Regions from separate parts of the Burkholderia sp. BCC0397 genome, predicted to be linked through region 1. Evidence: predicted binding sites of a transcription regulator. Region 1 holds the regulator's gene; each other region holds the start of a gene.
What was found. The regulator FNR, encoded in region 1, switches genes on or off when oxygen is low (the NO sensors DNR and NnrR bind a similar motif). The targets are predictions, from matches to a motif close to TTGATNNNNATCAA.

Region 1 (5,742 bases):
GTGATGTGCTGCGCGGCCGGATCGCCCGCGTACGCGGCCTGGATGTCGCTGACGAGCAGCGCGCGGATCGCCGGCAACTGCCGGCCGAATTCGCGCGCGATCTCGAACGCGCGTTCGTCGAGCTCGGCGAACGGCGTATCGACATGCTCGGGCAGGAACGGCAGCGCGCGGCGAATCTGCTCGGACAGGACGCGCAGCGTGCTTTCGAGCGTGTGGCCGACGTAGTAGTCGACGCTTTCGTCGGTCAGGTCGGGCGCGCCGTAGTGCGTCGGAAACATCGACGCGCGCAGGCCGGTCACAATCTTGCAGATCGCATCGCGCGACGGCAGTTCGCGAATGCCGCGCGGATGGCGCGTGCGATGGAGTTCCTCGCGCGACTCGCGCAAGCCGGCGACGATTTCTTCGAGGCCCCACTGACGGGCGGGTGATGTCGACATAAGCCAATGCGGGCAGCCGCGCTCGGTTGCACGGCCGCTAATAAAGTGACGGGTTCCGCAAGATTACCGCGTTTTTTGTCGGGGAGCGGCCCCCCGGGGATCGGCCGGACGGCCGACGCTGTTCGAATACGACGGCTCACTTCGAGATGCTGCTTGCGTCGATCCAGCGCACGGCCCAGTCGCGCGCGTGCGCGATCGCGTCGCCTTCGTCGTTGAACTGGAGCTCGATCGGAAAAAACCGGTTCGCCACGAGCTCCCCGTCGCTCGATCGGGAGATCACGACATAGGGCTTGAATGAACCGTCGCTGGCGCGTGCGGGCGCGCAATTCAACAGATAACCGCGGTGCGTGAAGGCAGTAGTCGCTTGCATGAATCCGCCACCTCTAGTCCCTTGCTTTGTTGTTCACTACCCGTCTTTAAGGGTGCTGCGGCGCCCCGGCGCGGGCAGAGGCGGCGAGACTCCATCCCCTGTCGCCGCTTCGCAGGAAAAGAATCATACTCTGTAGAAAACGCGTCTTCTAGCTGAAATAAATCATGACAAATCAGTGCGCGTCGCGCGACCGCGGCGATCGCCCGCGCGCCTTTTCCCGTCGTGCCCGGAACGGGATTTGCTTCGATCCGGAGCGTGTCGCCGCCAGGAGAGCCGCGATGGAATCATCCGCTCAAACCGCGCGTGCGCATCCGCGCAGCATCGAACTCGACAACGACGACACGCACGACAGCACGGTCGACACCGACGGCAAGAACCGCGAAGCGTCGCGCCTCGCCGGGGCCGGGCCGATTTCGCCCGACCAGATCACGCGCAGCAACGCGTCGCTCGTCAACGCGATGCCGGAAGCCGGCGACGGGCTCGCCGGGTTCGACAGCCGCCCCGACGGCAATCATCCGATGTTCGCGTTGCGCGCCGGCTACAGGGTGATCGAGAAAGGCTTCGCCGCGCCGCCTGCGGGCGACGCGCCGTTCGGTCCCGTTCACCGGATGTACGGCAGCGCGTACTGGCCCGGCCACAGCCGCCGGCCGGAGCGCATCATCGAGTTGACGGTCGTGCCGGGATAGCCGGCGCGGCGTTTGAATCGATCGTTCGTTTGGGAATCGCCATGGGTCGATGACGGTGAATCGGCGCGCGCGATTCAACCGCGCACCGATACTCGCTCGCACGGTGCCGGAGCGAATGACTCCGCGCATGGGCATGGGCATTCGCCGTCATGCATGCCGTGCATCGCATCGACGCACATGCGTTGACCGAAGTCATGGCGCCACGGCGCAGTTGCGATTGAATGGCGATACGTGAGGCGCATCGACTTGCTTGCCGTGCCGGGTCGATGCGCGCGCCGAACACACGACGCACATCGCGCAATGCAGCATGCGTCGCGCGCATGGCCACGCACGTCATCCACAGAAATCGCGCGGCTGCGCGGCACGGCGGGTATCTCGCTGCACGATCGTGCCCGTTGGTTTACTCTGCCTCGCAGCATCGCGCATTGCTCAGCCCGATCGGCCATCCGGCCGACTTCGTTTCAACCCGCCACTCGGAGACACTATGTACAAACGTATTCTGGTTGCCGTCGACGGCAGCGACACGTCCCGCCATGCGTTCGATGCCGCGCTGACGCTCGCGAAAGCGCACGGCGCGGAGCTGCAGCCGTTCTACGTCGTCGAGAACGCCGCGATCTACTACAACGTGCCCGGCTACGATCCGTCCGTGCTGCGCGATCAGCTCGTCGCGCAGGGCAACACGCTCGCGCAGGATTTCGCGAAGCTGATGCAGGCCGCCGGCGTGAAAGGCGAAACGCGGCTGAACGAAGCGACGTCGCTCAACGACGTATCGTCGCTGATCCTCGATGGCGCGAAAGCGTTCGGCGCCGATCTGCTCGTGCTCGGCACGCACGGCCGCCGCGGCTTCCGCCGCCTCGTGCTCGGCAGCATCGCCGAACAGTGCGTGCGCCACGCGACGCTGCCCGTGCTGCTGATTCCGGCGGCCGCCAACGCGGACGAGCCGGCTGCCTGAGCGGCGTTCGGCAGGCGCGGCCGGTCGCGACGTTTTGTCACCCGACAGCGGCAACTTGCGGTGGGACAATGATTTCGTCGATTCAACGCCGGAGTAAACGATCATGCTGACGCCCGTCGCCACCCGCCCTGCCGCCACGCCCCATGCCGCTAGCTGGGCTCCCCGTCAGGCCCCGCACTGCTCGTCGTGCGCGATGCGGCATCTGTGCATGCCGCAGGGCCTGGCGCCCGAAGCGCTCAGCCGCCTCGAGTCGGTCATCTGCGCGGCACGCCCGGTCAAGCGCGGCGAAGCGCTGTTCCGCGAAGGCGACGCATTCGACAACCTGTACGCGGTGCGCTCGGGTTCGCTGAAAACCGTCGCGACGCGCCACGACGGCCGCGAACAGGTCACGGGCCTGCACCTCGCCGGCGAAGCGCTCGGCCTCGACGGCATCTGCGACGATACGCATCCGCGCACCGCGGTCGCGCTGGAAGACAGCTCGGTCTGCGTGATTCCGTACAGCGCGCTCAAGGCGTTATGCTCGGAAGCCGGCTCGATGCAGTTGCGCATGCACAAGCTGATGAGCGAACAGATCGTGCGCGAAACGTCGCAAACGATGCTGCTCGGCTCGCTGAATGCCGAAGAGCGCGTCGCCGCTTTCCTGCTCGACGTCTCGTCGCGCTACCTGAAGCGCGGCTACTCGCCGTCGGAATTCAACCTGCGGATGACGCGCGAGGACATCGGCAGCTATCTCGGCATGACGCTCGAAACGGTCAGCCGCACGCTGTCGAAATTCCAGAAGCGCGGCCTGATCGAAATGCAGGGCCGCCACGTGCAGATCGTCGACTTCGACGGCCTGCAGCACCTCTGACCCCGCACGGCGCGCGCCCGTCGCACGCCGCTTGCATCACCTCGCCGGTCAATCGAGAAACAGCGCGGCACGCGCCTTCAGCGCCGCGCTGAAATCGTCGAGCCAGCCGATCGACAGACGCCAGCTCTGCCAGTACAGATCGATGTCGATGGTTCGCCCGCGCGACATGTCGATCAATTCACCTGCCGCCAGTTGGCGGTCGACCATCCGGTCCGGGCACATCCCCCATCCCAATCCCGTTTCGCACGCGCGCAGATAGCCCGCGACGTGCGGTATCCAGTGCTGCGGCGGATCGAGATCCGCGCGCGTCACGCGCCGAATGAAGCGCGCCTGCAAGCCGTCCTTCGGATTGAACATCACGCATGGCGCGCGGCGCAGCGCATCGCGCGTAATCCCCGCGTCGAAATAACGTGCGTAGAACGCCGGCGAGCACACCGCGCGATAGCGGATCCGCCCGAGCCGCTCCGACCGGCATCCCTGGATCGGCTCGGCCTGCGCGGTCACGGCGCCCTGCACGCTGCCGTCGCGGATGCGCGAGGCCGTGTAATCCTGATCGTCGATCACGAGGTCGAGCAGCGTCTCGCGCTCCGTGCAGAACGGCCCGACCGCGTCGATGAACCACGTCGCGACGCTGTCGTCGTTGACGGCCACGCGCAACGTCGGCCACGCGCTCGCGATCTGGCCCGGCAATGCGGGCATTCGGCCGCCCAGTTCGGCTTCCAGCAACTGCACGCGTTCGGTATGCCGGCACAGCAGCGCGCCCGAGGTGGTCGCGACACACGGCTGCCCGCGCTTGACGAGCACGCTGCCGACCCGCTCCTCCAGCAGCTTCACGCGCTGCGACACCGCCGACGGCGTGACATTCAGCTCCTTGGCCGCCCGCTCGAACGAACCGTGCCGGATCACGGCCGCGAGGGCATCGAGCAACGCGTAGTCGAGCATTAGATTTCCTTAATCTGCATTAGGTGATTTAGCTTCTCTTATTCCCCTGCCGATCGCAGACTAGCGCTACCCGATTCATTCGTCTACTGCTTCCACGGCTGTCCCTCATCATGAACTGGCTCGCTTTTTCCCACGGCGCCGCACTGTGTGCGTCGCTCATCGTCACCATCGGCGCGCAGAACGCGTTCGTGCTCCGGCAAGGCATCATGCGCTCGCATGTCGGCAAGATCGTGCTGCTGTGCGCGGTGTCCGACATGATCCTGATCGGCGCGGGCGTCGGCGGCGCATCGGTGCTCGTCGAACGCTATCCGACCTTCGTCCATGCGGTGCTGTACGTCGGCCTCGCGTATCTCGCGTGGTTCGGCATCAACGCGCTGCGCCGCGCGTTCAAGCCGGGCCACGACACGCTCGACGTCCGCGGCGACGCGGTCGCGCCGCCGCCGCAGAGCGCGCTCTCGATCGTGCTGATGACGCTCGCGTTCACGTGGCTCAACCCGCACGTGTATCTCGACACGTTCCTGCTGATCGGCACGGCCGGTGCGCGCGAGCCGGAAGGCGGGCGGCTCGCGTTCGCGATCGGCGCGATGACGGCCAGCGTCGTGTGGTTCCTCGGGCTCGGCTATGGCGCGCGATTGCTGGCGCCGTGGTTCCGCAAGGCGGTCGCGTGGCGCGTGCTGGACGGCGCGATCGGCAGCATGGTGCTGTTTCTCGCGGCGGTGCAGTTGCGCTGACGGACCCGTCTGCGCACGGGCGGCCGCCTGCCGCCCGGCTTGCCCTCCGCGTCGGCGCCACGCCAGCGCAACTTGCCTGATTTCCGTCGCACACCCCGCCGCAAAAATTCGCTCCCGATCGAACACAGCCGCACGGCATGCTCACGCAGCGGACACGGTATCCGCCATCTGCCGCAAGCCGTCCACCATCGCGGCATCACTCCGCCTGCACGAATCGAAACGATCGGCGAGAATGTCCGGTGTCCCGCGACAACGGCGGAACCGCACCGCGCATCCTGCCGTCCCGCCGCAATCGCCTCGGCCCATCCCGCAGTTCAATCCCGTTATCTGCAGTTATCGGAGTGGAACATGGCACATCGCACCCTCGGCACCTCCAGCATCCAGGTTTCGCCGCTCGCGTTCGGCGGCAACGTCTTCGGCTGGACCGTCGACGAAAACGCATCGTTCGCGTTGCTCGACGCGCTCGCCGACACCGGCATCAACTTCATCGACACGGCCGACGTCTATTCGGCCTGGGTTCCCGGCAACCACGGCGGCGAATCGGAAACGATCATCGGCAAGTGGCTGAAGCGCTCCGGCAAGCGCGAGCAGGTCGTGATCGCGACCAAGGTCGGCCTGCTCGACGCACGCGCCGGGCTGTCGAAAGACAACATCCTGAAGGCCGTCGACGATTCGCTGCGCCGGCTGCAGACCGACTACATCGACCTGTATTTCTCGCACCGCGACCTGGCCGACACGGCCCCGCTCGAAGAAACGCTCGGCGCGTATCAAACG
Region 2 (5,742 bases), on a different contig from region 1:
GCCCGCGCGGAACGCACGCACCGCGTATTGCTGCTCCGCGTGCATCGTCAGCACGAGCACGCGCAGCGCGGGCTTCTCGTCCTTGATCTGCTTGATCAGCTCGACGCCGTTGCGGCCCGGCATCGACAGGTCGAGCACGAGTACCTGCGCGGGCGTTGCACGCACCAGCGCGATCGTCGACGGGCCGTCGCAGGCTTCGCCGGCCACCTCGAATCCGGTGGCGTTCTGGAGGATGTGCCGCAGACCGTCGCGTACGAGCGTATGGTCGTCGGCGATGAGCACCTTGATCATGTGATGAGCGTGTCCTGTTGAACGGTGGCGAGCGGAAATGAGACGGTAATCGAGAAACCGCGCGCGAGCGCGGTGTCGATCGTCACGGTGCCGCCCAGCATGTGCGCGCGTTCGCGAATGCCGATCAGGCCGAACGACTTGTCCTCGTGGGCCGGACCGCCGGGCGCCGCGCCGCGGCCGTTGTCCGCGACGCGCAGCACGCAAAAGCCTTCCTCGATGTCGAGCCGCAACGCCACGCGCGTCGCATCCGCATGGCGCGCGACGTTCGTCAGCGCTTCCTGGACGATGCGGAACAGCGTGGTCGCGCCCGTACTGGTGAACGTGAGGCCGCCCGTTTCGATGTGGCGCTCGACGTCGATCCCGTAGCGGTTCGTGAAATCGTTCGCGAGCCATTCGATCGCGGGCACGAGGCCGAGATCGTCGAGCATCACCGGCCGCAGGTCGGCCGCGATCCGCCGCACCGATGCGACCGTCGCGTCGATCAGCCGCCGCATGCCTTGCAGATGCATCTGCACGCCTTCGTCGGGCTGCGCGCGGCCGGGCATGCGCAGTTGCTGCTCGATGACCGACAGGTCCATCTTCAGCGCGGTGAGCTGCTGCCCGAGGTCGTCGTGCAGCTCGCGCGCGATGCGGGTTTTTTCCTCTTCGCGCACGTTCTGCAGGTTCGCCGACAGTTCGCGCAATTCCTCGCGCGATTGCTTCAGCGCGTTCTCGGCCCGCAGCCGCTCGGTGATATCGCGCAGCATCACCGTATAAAGCTTGCCCGACGCGTCGCGGATCTGCGAGATCGACGCTTCGATCGGGAATTCCTCGCCGTTGGCCCGCAGCCCGAACAGCACGCGCTGGCGGCCCATCTGCCGCTCGGACACGCCCGTCACGCCGAACTGGTCGACGTGCTTCGCGTGCGCCGCGCGGAACCGCTCGGGAATGAAGCGCGACAGCGGCGCGCCGATCGCCTCCATCGCGGACACGCCGAACACCTGCTCGGCCATCGGATTGAAGATCACGACCGTCTGCTTCTCGTCGATCGTGATGATCGCTTCCATCGACGAACGGATGATGCCCATCATCCGTGCCTCGTTGAGGCTGCCGCGGCTGCTCGCGCCGGCATCGGCACGGCCGCGCAGCAGCGCATGGACGAGCGCCGCGAATCCGAACGACGCGATCAGCCCGGCGGCGAGCACCGTGCCGGCCGCACGCTGCGCGCCGGTCGCGCTCGGCCGGCCGTCCGCGGAATAGGCGAGCGTCAGCGCCGTGCCGCCGAAATTCAGCGCATCGGTGCGCCGCATCAGGTCGGGCGACGCCGACGCTTCGTCGGTCGTCGTCTCGACGCTGACGATCGCGCGCGAATCGCCGCCGGCGGTCATCCACAGGTCGATCCCGCGTTCCGCGTCGAGCGCGCGCTCGACCAGGCGCCGCGGGCTCAGCGCCGCGAACAGCATCCCGTCGGCGCCGGCTTCGCGCGTGCCGGACGGCGTGGCGGCGGCCAGCGGCGAGGCCGTCACGGGCAGGAACAGCGTCAGGGTGCGGGCGTCGCGGGAGGCATCGTCGTCGGCAGGGTGGACGCCCAGCGCGATATCGCCGGTCCGCAGCGCGCGCGTGAGCGGTGCCGCGTCGAACGCGCCGAAGCGCACGACCGGCGAGTTCGAGGCAGGGGCGCTGAGCGTCGCTGCCGCGAGCGGATCGGCCGGCAGCGGCTTCGCGCCGGCCAGCGCGCCGCGCGCCGCGGGCGTCAGCGGCGCATAGCCGATCTGCCGGACCGGCGAGCGGCCGCTGTCGAGATCGAGCGTCTCCGCATACCGGCGCCATTGGCCGGGCGTCATGTCGCGGACGAGGCCGAATGCGCCACGCGCGCCTTCGAGCACGGCGACACCGGCCTGCAGTTCATGCCGCAGCATCGCGGTCACGTGCGTCGTGCGGCGCTCGAAACGCGTATGAACGGTGGCTTGCCACTGCTCGCGCACGAGCAGCGCGACGCCGAGCGACAGCACGGCGCCCGCGCACAGCGTAACGACGCCGGCCGCGAACGGCTGGCGTAACATGGTCTGGAGGCGCGTGGGCCCTCGGGCGTCCCGCGTCGGGGTTCCACTGGCGGTCATTCGATGGCCATTCTGTTGTTGGGGCTGCCCGCGGCACTCGGGCAACGCGGCAAAACCGGGGAAAACTCGCACCGGCTGCGTGCAACGACTATTTTGAGAATGAAATTGTGCGCGTTTTACACGTTTTTTGTAATGGGGTCAGTTGAAATTGCGGCAAACGGCGTGAAGCAGCGGGCGCGCCGGCCGCGCTTGACGCGCGTCAACGCGCGTGTCGGCACGTGGGGCAGACTGTTCGGCAGGCAAGCCGGCGCCGGGCCGGCTGGCGATAACGGGCCGTCGTTACGCAACGCGCGACGCACGCCCGATCGGAGGGACGGACCATGTACAAGCGGATTTTCGTCGGGCTCGACGGTGGCCCGAGCGCGCGTCTCGCGCTGAACGAGGCGATCCGGATCGCGACGGCGTCCGGCGGCGAAGTGACCTGTGCGTACGTCGTCGAGCATCGGCCGCAGCTCGTCGACGTCGACGCCGGCTTCGCCGCCGAGCACGACGGCGATGTCGCCGCGACCGATGCCGCGACGCCGGTGCTCGACGACGCGAAAGCGGCGCTCGCCCAGCAGCATGTGCGGGGCACGGTGCGCGCGCTCGACGCATACGGCGAGGACATCGCGACGGTGCTGATGCGCACGGCGGCCGAAGCCGACGCCGACCTGATCGTGATGGGCACGAGCGGGCGGCACGGCCTGCGCAGGCTGTTGCTCGGCAGCGTGGCGGAATCGCTGCTGCGCGCGGCCGACCGGCCCGTGCTGCTGGTACGGCACGACGAGCCGGGTGCGTCGGCGGCCGCGTAATCGACGCGATACGGCGCCGACGCTGTGCGCGCATCTGCGGGCGGCAGGGTGCCGCGCGTGTGGCCGGATTGTGGGCGGGATCGGGTGTGCCGCGCCGCGCCGCCGGGGCGCTCGCCGGTGCGCGATTGCGCGTCGACGGTTGCATCCCGGCACGCAGTTCTGGCAGCATCGGTGGGTATCCGCTTGTTCGCCGCGCGCATGGCCGCGGCGATCGACGCACGGACATCCGGCGGCACCCGGTCGCATGAATCGAGATCGGGCAGTCAGCCGGATGCCGGTTTTCTACCTTACCGACGTCATCTGCCATGCCGATTTCCGCGACCGACCTGATTCGCCAGTTCGACCTGCAGCCGCATCCCGAAGGCGGCTATTTCCGTGAAACCTACCGCGCGATCGATTCGGTCGTGCGTCCGGCCGACGGCGCGCCACGTGCCGCGTCGACCGCGATCTACTACCTGTTGTGCGACGGCGCGTATTCGTCGTGGCACCGCATCCGCTCCGACGAGGTCTGGCATTTCTATGCGGGCGATCCGATCGAAGTGTGGGTGCTCGACGCGCGCGACGGGCTGACGATCCACCGGCTCGGCAACCCGCTCACGCATCCGGGCACCGTGTTTCAGGCGGTCGTGCCGGCCGGAAGCTGGTTCGGCGCGCGCTGCGCGTCGCCGGAGCACGTCGCGCTCGTCGGCTGCACGGTGGCGCCGGGGTTCGAGTTCGCGGAATTCGAGCTGGCGGATGCGGCCGCGCTGGCGGCCGAGTTTCCCGACTACGCGGAACATGTCGCGCGACTCGCGCAGCGCTCCGACGCGTGACTGTCACGGTCGCGTCACGCCGCGCGCAAAGCCCTTGCCGACGGCCCGTGTTCCGCGCGATCGAGGCCAAACCCGTTTAGAATGCGCAGGATGCACCGGTCGGTCGCGGACATGCCGCGGCGGCCGTTGCGCTGCCGTACCGACGGCCCTGTCGCGCGGCCCGCATGTCTTCCAGGAGCGCCGCCGTGTGGCACTTTCCCATTGCTATTCCATCGTCGCTCGGCCCGTGGGCCGTGTTCGCGAGCGTGTTGATCACGCAGCTCGGCGTGCCGGTGCCGGCCGTGCCGATGCTGATTCTCGGCGGCACGATGGCGGCGATGGGGCAGGCGTCCTGGGTCAGCATGTTCGCGGCGGCGATCGGCGCGACGATGCTGGCCGATTCGCTGTGGTTCTTCATGGGCCGCACGCGCGGCCGGCGCCTGCTGAACGGCCTCGTGCGTTTCTCGCTGTCGCTCGACACGACGCTGCGCTTCGCGCGTAACGTATTCGAAAGGTACGGCGCGCCGCTGCTCGTGCTGTCGAAATTCCTGCCGGGCCTCGGCCTCGTGTCGGCGCCGCTGCTCGGCACGACCGCGATCGGCGTCGGCGTGTTCCTGTTCTGGGATCTGGCCGGCGCGTCGCTGTGGGCGGCGTTCTGGCTGATCGGCGGCGCGGCCATTCACGACCAGATCGTCCAGTTCGTGCTGTGGGTGCGCGCGAGCGGCGGCACGATCCTCGACGCGTTCCTCGCGATCTTCATCACGTTCCTGCTGTACCGCTGGGTGCGCCGCGTGCAGTTCCGCCGCTATCTCGCGCAGGTGCGCATCTCGCCGCCGCAGCTCGTCGAGATGATGACGTCCGACGAACCGCCGCTGATCTTCGACGCGCGGCCGAAAGCGATTCGCGAACGCGAGCCGTACCGGATTGCCGGCGCGGTGCCGGTCGATCTCGATTCGCCGGACCTGCTCGACCCGGAAGTGCTGAAGCGGCCGATCGTCGTCTATTGCGTGTGCCCGAACGAGGCGACGGCGAAGCGCCTGATCGCGAAGATGCAGCGCAAGAAGATGATCCACAACATCCGCGCGCTGAAGGGCGGCCTCGATGCGTGGGAAAAGCACGGTTATCCGGTCGAGCCGCTGCCGGCCGATCTGGATTCGTCGCGGTATTTCGTGCGACGTGAGCAGGGTGCGCTCGAAGGCGAATATACGGTGCGGGCGACGTTGTCGAAATAAATGCGTGCGCGCCACCGCGCGCATTCGAATCCGACCACCGCTTTCAAGCACCGCGATTTTCCCCAAAATCGCCTGGCGTGAAACCGCCGATCCTCCCTATAATCCCGCCTGCATATAGCGTGCGCATGATTGCGCACATTCGACGCGCGTTCGTTCGCGCCGAAAGCGATGCATCCCGTTGCCGCTCGTCACGCGCACAGCCGCGTCGCGCGGGCCGCTCGGGTGTATTCCGTGAAAGGCCCGATTCGTTTTTCCGGATTGTTCCGGGAAATACGGATAATCCGCGGCAATTCCAACCGGATTGACGCAGTGTCCGTGTCGTTTCTTATTCGGAAATCGACAGCGGGGATTATTTCGTTTTCGGCTGCCGAAATCGGCATGAACGGTCGCGCATTGTCATCGACACAATGACGGCGGCCCGCTCGCGGCTGCCAGGAGACGGATTTGAAACCACCAGAAGACCAGCTGCACCGCGGGCTGGAAGAACGGCACATCAACCTGATGGCGCTCGGCGCGACGATCGGCGTCGGCCTGTTCC
Region 3 (5,742 bases), on a different contig from region 1:
ATATCCTGAAGTTTCGGACGATGCGCGTGCATCGCGCGCAGCCGGGTGTCCTGCGGCAGGCGTCCCGCAACGATTCGCGCATCACGCGCGTCGGCGCGTTCCTGCGGCGCACGTCGCTCGACGAGCTGCCGCAGTTCTTCAACGTGCTGTTCGGGCAGATGTCGGTGGTCGGCCCGCGTCCGCACGCGATCGAACACGACGATTTGTATCGGCAACTGATCGACTGCTACATGTACCGCTACCGCGTGCGGCCCGGCATCACCGGATGGGCCCAGGTGAACGGCTATCGCGGCGAGACGCGCAAGGTCGAGGCGATGGAGGCGCGCGTGAAGTTCGATCTGTTCTACATGCAGAACTGGAGCTTCTGGTTCGACATCAAGATCATCCTGATGACGGTGGTGCGCGGCTTCATCGGGCGCAATGCGTTCTGACGATACGTAAGCGCAGCGGAAGCCGTAGGTTGTGCGGTCGAACGTACCGACCGGAGCGACGGCGGCGGACACACTGACGGCACAGCAGCATCTCGCGCAGCGGGGTGTCCGGCGGCGCTTCATCACGCCGCAGCCATCGGAGCAGTCACGATCATGTCAACGTCGATTCGGGAGCGAAGCGCATCGGTACTGCAGGAAGCACGTGCGGAGCGGAGTGTCGGCACCGCCGCGTACACCGCGCGCTTGCGCCGCCTCGCGATCAACGGAAAATTCACGGCGCAGCGCATGACGGGCGTGCAGCGCGTGGCCTACGAACTGACGGCCGAACTCGCGCGCATCGCGAGCGCCGACGACGCGCCGTCGCTCGTCGTGCCGCCCGATCACGATCCGGCAGCCATGCCGGGCGGCGCGCGGTCGCAGGCCGCCGGACGCTGGCACGGCACGCTGTGGGAACAGTGGACGTTGCCGCGCACGACGCGTGGCCGGACCCTGCTGAGCCTGTGCAACATCGGCCCGCTGGCGAAGCGCGATCAGTTGCTGATGATTCACGATGCGGCGATTTTCGATCTGCCGGCCGGCTATTCGTTCGCCTTTCGCCTGTGGTACCGATTCGCGTTCGCGATCCTGAAGCGGCGCGCGCGCCATATCGTCACGGTGTCGCATTTCTCGCGGGCGCGGCTGGCCGCGCGGCTGGGAGTGCCGCCTGCACGGCTGTCCGTCGTGCCGGGCGCTGTCGACCACATCGACCGGATCGATGCCGACCCCGGCGTGCTGGCGCGCCTGAATCTCGAGACGGACGGCTACGTGCTGTTCGTCGGGTCGCTCGCGCCCGGCAAGAACCTCGTGCGGGCGCTGGCCGCGATCGCGTTGATGCGGGCGTCGCACCCGACGTTGCGCTTCGTGATCGCGGGCGGCGCCAATGCGAAGATATTCGGTGTCCGCGAGGCCGGCCTGCGCGAAGGCGATCCGTACGTGACATGGGCCGGTTACGTGACCGACGGCGAACTGAAGGCACTGTACGAGCATGCGGGCTGCTTCGTTTTTCCATCGTTGTACGAAGGATTTGGCCTGCCTCCGCTCGAGGCGATGCGGTGCGGTTGCCCCGTCATCGTGTCGCATGAAGGTTCGCTGCCGGAAGTCTGTAGCGGGGCGGCGCTGTTCTGCGATGCCTATTCGCCGCCGGATATCGCCGCAGCCATCGCTCGCGTGATGGACGATCCCGAACTGCGTGCGCGGCTGCGCACGACGGGCCGCGAGCATGCGCAACAGTACAGCTGGCAACGCTCGGCGCGCGCGTTGCTCGACATCGTCCGTTCCGATGCCTGACGGTTGGTGACGCCGTTCAGCGCCACGGCGCGATCGATGCCGGAAGCGTCTGCGTCAGACCAATCCGGCGACGCCGTGTTTTCGCGTCGGTCCCCGATTTTCGGCCGGGTGGCCGGCCGCTGATTCCGGTCAACACACGCGTGTTCAATGGGTTTATCCTGCGTCGAATGCGTCCGGCGTTTCGCACGTCCGGCCGCCCATCCGGATGCGACGGCGCAGGTCATGCCTGCATGCCGCGCACTGGCGCGATACCGCGCGCCGCTCTTTTTTCGCGCGGAACCCGGAACAGGAGAGACGGCCATGTCGCTCGACCCACAACAACGACAGACGCTGAAGCTGCGGCTGAACGAGAGCGAGCAGGCGCTGCGTGCGGAGATCCGCACGAGCGAAGACCACCGCGCGTCGGAATCCTATGCGGACCTTGCCGGCGCGGCGCCGGACGAGGGGGACGAGGCGAACGCCGACCTGTTCGTCGACGTCGATCATGCATTGATCGGCATGAAGCTGACCGAGCTGCGCGCGATCGGCCGCGCCCATCAGCGGATGCGCGACGGCAGTTACGGCGAATGCATCGACTGCGACGGCTCGGTCGGCTACGAGCGCCTGCTGGCGCGCCCGACCGCCGAACGCTGCACGCATTGCCAGTCGCTCTACGAGCGACGCTACGCGACGACGCCACGCGCGTCGCTCTGACGTCGCGGCTTCAACCGCGCTGCACGCGCGGTGCGGCCGGCGTAGGATGACCAACGTGCGCCCGGCGGCGTCGACATGCGGCGCCGGGCGGGCAGACGCCGTCGCGCAGGCGCGCGGCGCCATCCACGTGGAAGGGAGCCACGCCGATCATGCCGATCCACAATGCCGAGTGCGCAGCCGTGTTCGCCGAGATCGCCGACATGCTCGAGATCCAGGGCGCCAACCCGTTTCGCGTGCGCGCGTACCGCAACGCCGCGCGTACGGTCGCCGACTACGGCCGCGATATCCCGACGATGATCGCGAACGGCGACGATCTCGGGAAGATTCCGTCGATCGGGGCCGATCTCGCGGCGAAGCTGCGCGAGATCGCCGCGACCGGCACCTGCGAACTGCAGCAAACCTTGCGTCATGCACTGCCGGGCGCGATCGTCGAGCTGCTCGATGTGCCCGGGCTCGGCGCGAAACGCGTGAAGGCGCTGCATGACGCGCTGCACGTCGATTCGCTCGAACAGTTGCGTGCCGAAGCGAAGAGCGGGCATGTGCGCGAGCTGCCGGGCTTCGGCGCGAGAACCGAAGCGCATCTGCTCGAAGCGATCGACGATCGCCTGCAGCGCGAGCCGCAACGCTTTCTGCTGCCCGACGCCGCGCATGCGCTGATGCCGTTGCTCGAACGCCTGCGTGCGGTGGCCGGCGTCGGCAAGGCCGTGCCGGCCGGCAGCTTCCGCCGCCGCCGCGAGACGGTCGGCGATCTCGACATCCTCGTCACCGCCCGCGATCCGGTTGCGGTCGCCGAAGCGTTCGTCGGCTACAGCGACGTGGCGCGCGTGCTCGCGCACGGCAAGACCCGGTCGAGCGTGACGCTTGCCAGCGGGTTGCAGGTCGACCTGCGCGTCGTCGATGCCGATGCGTTCGGCGCGGCGCTCGTCTACTTCACGGGATCGAAGGCGCACAACATCGCGCTGCGCAGGATCGCGCAGGCCGGCGGCCTGAAGATCAACGAATACGGCGTGTTTCGCGGCGACGAGCGGATTGCCGGCGCGACGGAGGCCTCGGTCTACGCGGCCATCGGACTGCACGAGGTGCCGCCCGAGTTGCGCGAGGATCGCGGCGAGATCGATGCGTCGCGCGCCGGCACGCTGCCGGCGCTGGTCGAGCGCAAGCATCTCCATGGCGACCTGCACGCGCATACCGATGCATCGGCCGGCCGCGACGGCCTGCGCGCGATGGCCGACGCCGCGCGTGCACGCGGGCTCGCCTACCTGGCCGTCACCGACCGTGCCCCGCCTGATGGCGATCGCGACGGCTTCGACTGGCTCGCGCGCCAGCTCGACGAAATCGATCGCGTCAACGCGACCTTCGACGATTTCGTGTTGCTCAAGGGCGTGGAAGCCGGCATTCGCGAGGACGGCAGCCTCGATGTACCCGACGCGATGCTCGGCCGGCTCGATCTCGTGGTCGGCGCGGTACGCGACGGCTTCGACCTGTCGCGCGGCGCGCAGACCGATCGCATGCTGCGCGCGATGGACCATCCGCATTTCACGATTCTCGCGCATCCGACCGGCCGGGTGCTCGGCGAGCGCGACGCCTGCGAACTCGATGTGCCGCGCGTGCTCGCGGGAGCCGCCGCGCGCGGCTGCTTCGTCGAACTCGATGCGCAGCCGCGGCGATTCGACCTGCCGGACGTCTGGTGCCGCGAGGCCGCGAAGGCCGGCGTGCCGGTCGCGATCGGTTCGGATGCATGCCGCGCGGACGAACTCGACAACCTCGCGTTCGGCGTCGATCAGGCTCGGCGCGGCTGGCTGACGCGGCAGGACGTGCTGAACACGCGCACGCTCGCGCAACTGCGGCCGCTGCTGGCGCGCACGATGGGCGGTGCGGGCAGCGCGGGTGGTGGCGCGAAGCGGAGCCGGTCGAAGGGCGGGTGAACGCAACGCGGCCGGCCGCGACGCGTTCAACTCATGCCCGCACCGTCACGCAAGCACGCCGGTGGCCGGGACGTAGGGCAGGCCGAGCGCCAGCGCGACCGCTTCGTACGTGATGCGGCCGTCGCACACGTTCAAGCCCGCGCGCAGATGCGGATCGTCGAGCATCGCCTGTTTCCAACCCTTGTCGGCGAGCGCGAGTGCATGGCCGAGCGTCGCATTGTTCAGCGCAAAGGTCGACGTGCGCGCGACCGCGCCGGGCATGTTCGCGACGCAGTAGTGGACCACCCCGTCGACGACGAAGGTCGGCGCCGCGTGCGTGGTCGCATGCGAGGTCTCGAAGCAGCCACCCTGATCGATCGCGACGTCGACGACGACCGCGCCCTTGCGCATCGTCGCGATCATGTCGCGCGTGACGAGCCGCGGCGCCGATGCGCCCGGCACGAGCACGGCGCCGATCACGACGTCGGCATCGCGCACGGCTTCGTCGACCGTATGCGCATTCGAGCAGACGGTCGCGATCCGGTTGGCGAACACGAGATCGAGCTGGCGCAACCGGTTCACGTTGGTGTCGAGCACGGTGACGCGCGCGCCGAGACCCACCGCCATCTGCAGCGCGCCGGTGCCCACGACGCCCGCGCCGAGCACGACCACGTGCGCGGCCGGCACGCCGGGCACGCCGGCCATCAGCAGGCCGCGGCCGCCGCGCGGGCTTTCGAGGTGGGTCGCCGCGACCTGGATCGACATGCGGCCGGCGACTTCGCTCATCGGTGCAAGCAGCGGCAGGCCGCCGCCGGGCCCCGTCACGGTTTCGTACGCGATGCAGACCGCGCCGGACTTCACGAGCGCGGCGGCCTGATCGGGATCGGGCGCGAGATGCAGGTACGTGTAGAGGATCTGGCCGCGCCGCAGCATCGCGCATTCGGCCGGCTGCGGCTCCTTGACCTTGATGATCATGTCGGCGCGCGCGAAGATTTCGTCGGCGCCGTCGCTGAGCGACGCGCCCGCGGCCGTGTAGTCGTCGTCGAGCAGGCCGATCGCCGTGCCCGCGCCGCGCTGCACGAGCACGCGATGGCCGTGGCGCGTGAGTTCGCGCGTGCCGGCCGGCGTGAGGCCGACGCGGTATTCGTGGTTCTTGATCTCTTTCGGCACACCGATCAGCATGAGTCGCCTCCATGGCCTTCGTTATCGTCGTCGTGCGGGCAGCCGCTTGCGCAGCGGCGTGCCGACCGCAGTACTGGAATAACAGGGTAGTAGTGCACGGAGGGAAGTCAAGCGGCCGGCCTGCGCGACGACGCAAGCGCACTGCAACGCAGCATGCACGGCCACCGGTTGCGACCGGACGTCGCAATGCGCGCGTGGCCGGGTTT

Region 2: HWX03_RS04955 (universal stress protein) is a predicted target of FNR. The motif match lies at 2,580-2,593, and genes of this name have one in related genera.
Region 3: HWX03_RS04185 (TraR/DksA family transcriptional regulator) is a predicted target of FNR. The motif match lies at 1,877-1,890, and genes of this name have one in related genera.

Annotation. Positions count from the first base shown of each region.
Region 1 is NZ_CADFDL010000022.1:70,760-76,501, forward strand. It holds gene epsC (serine O-acetyltransferase EpsC) at 1-437, opposite strand, end outside; gene HWX03_RS35970 (hypothetical protein) at 574-807, opposite strand; gene HWX03_RS35975 (DUF3005 domain-containing protein) at 1,086-1,493, shown strand; gene HWX03_RS35980 (universal stress protein) at 1,978-2,445, shown strand; gene fnr (fumarate/nitrate reduction transcriptional regulator Fnr) at 2,549-3,295, shown strand; gene HWX03_RS35990 (LysR family transcriptional regulator ArgP) at 3,344-4,237, opposite strand; gene HWX03_RS35995 (LysE/ArgO family amino acid transporter) at 4,348-4,968, shown strand; gene HWX03_RS36000 (aldo/keto reductase) at 5,317-5,742, shown strand, end outside.
Region 2 is NZ_CADFDL010000001.1:1,106,049-1,111,790, forward strand. It holds gene HWX03_RS04945 (response regulator transcription factor) at 1-291, opposite strand, end outside; gene HWX03_RS04950 (PAS domain S-box protein) at 288-2,390, opposite strand; gene HWX03_RS04955 (universal stress protein) at 2,711-3,181, shown strand; gene HWX03_RS04960 (cupin domain-containing protein) at 3,487-3,993, shown strand; gene HWX03_RS04965 (DedA family protein/thiosulfate sulfurtransferase GlpE) at 4,179-5,204, shown strand; gene HWX03_RS04970 (amino acid permease) at 5,649-5,742, shown strand, end outside.
Region 3 is NZ_CADFDL010000001.1:934,649-940,390, forward strand. It holds gene HWX03_RS04175 (undecaprenyl-phosphate glucose phosphotransferase) at 1-431, shown strand, start outside; gene HWX03_RS04180 (glycosyltransferase family 1 protein) at 585-1,757, shown strand; gene HWX03_RS04185 (TraR/DksA family transcriptional regulator) at 2,058-2,450, shown strand; gene polX (DNA polymerase/3'-5' exonuclease PolX) at 2,600-4,375, shown strand; gene ald (alanine dehydrogenase) at 4,421-5,536, opposite strand.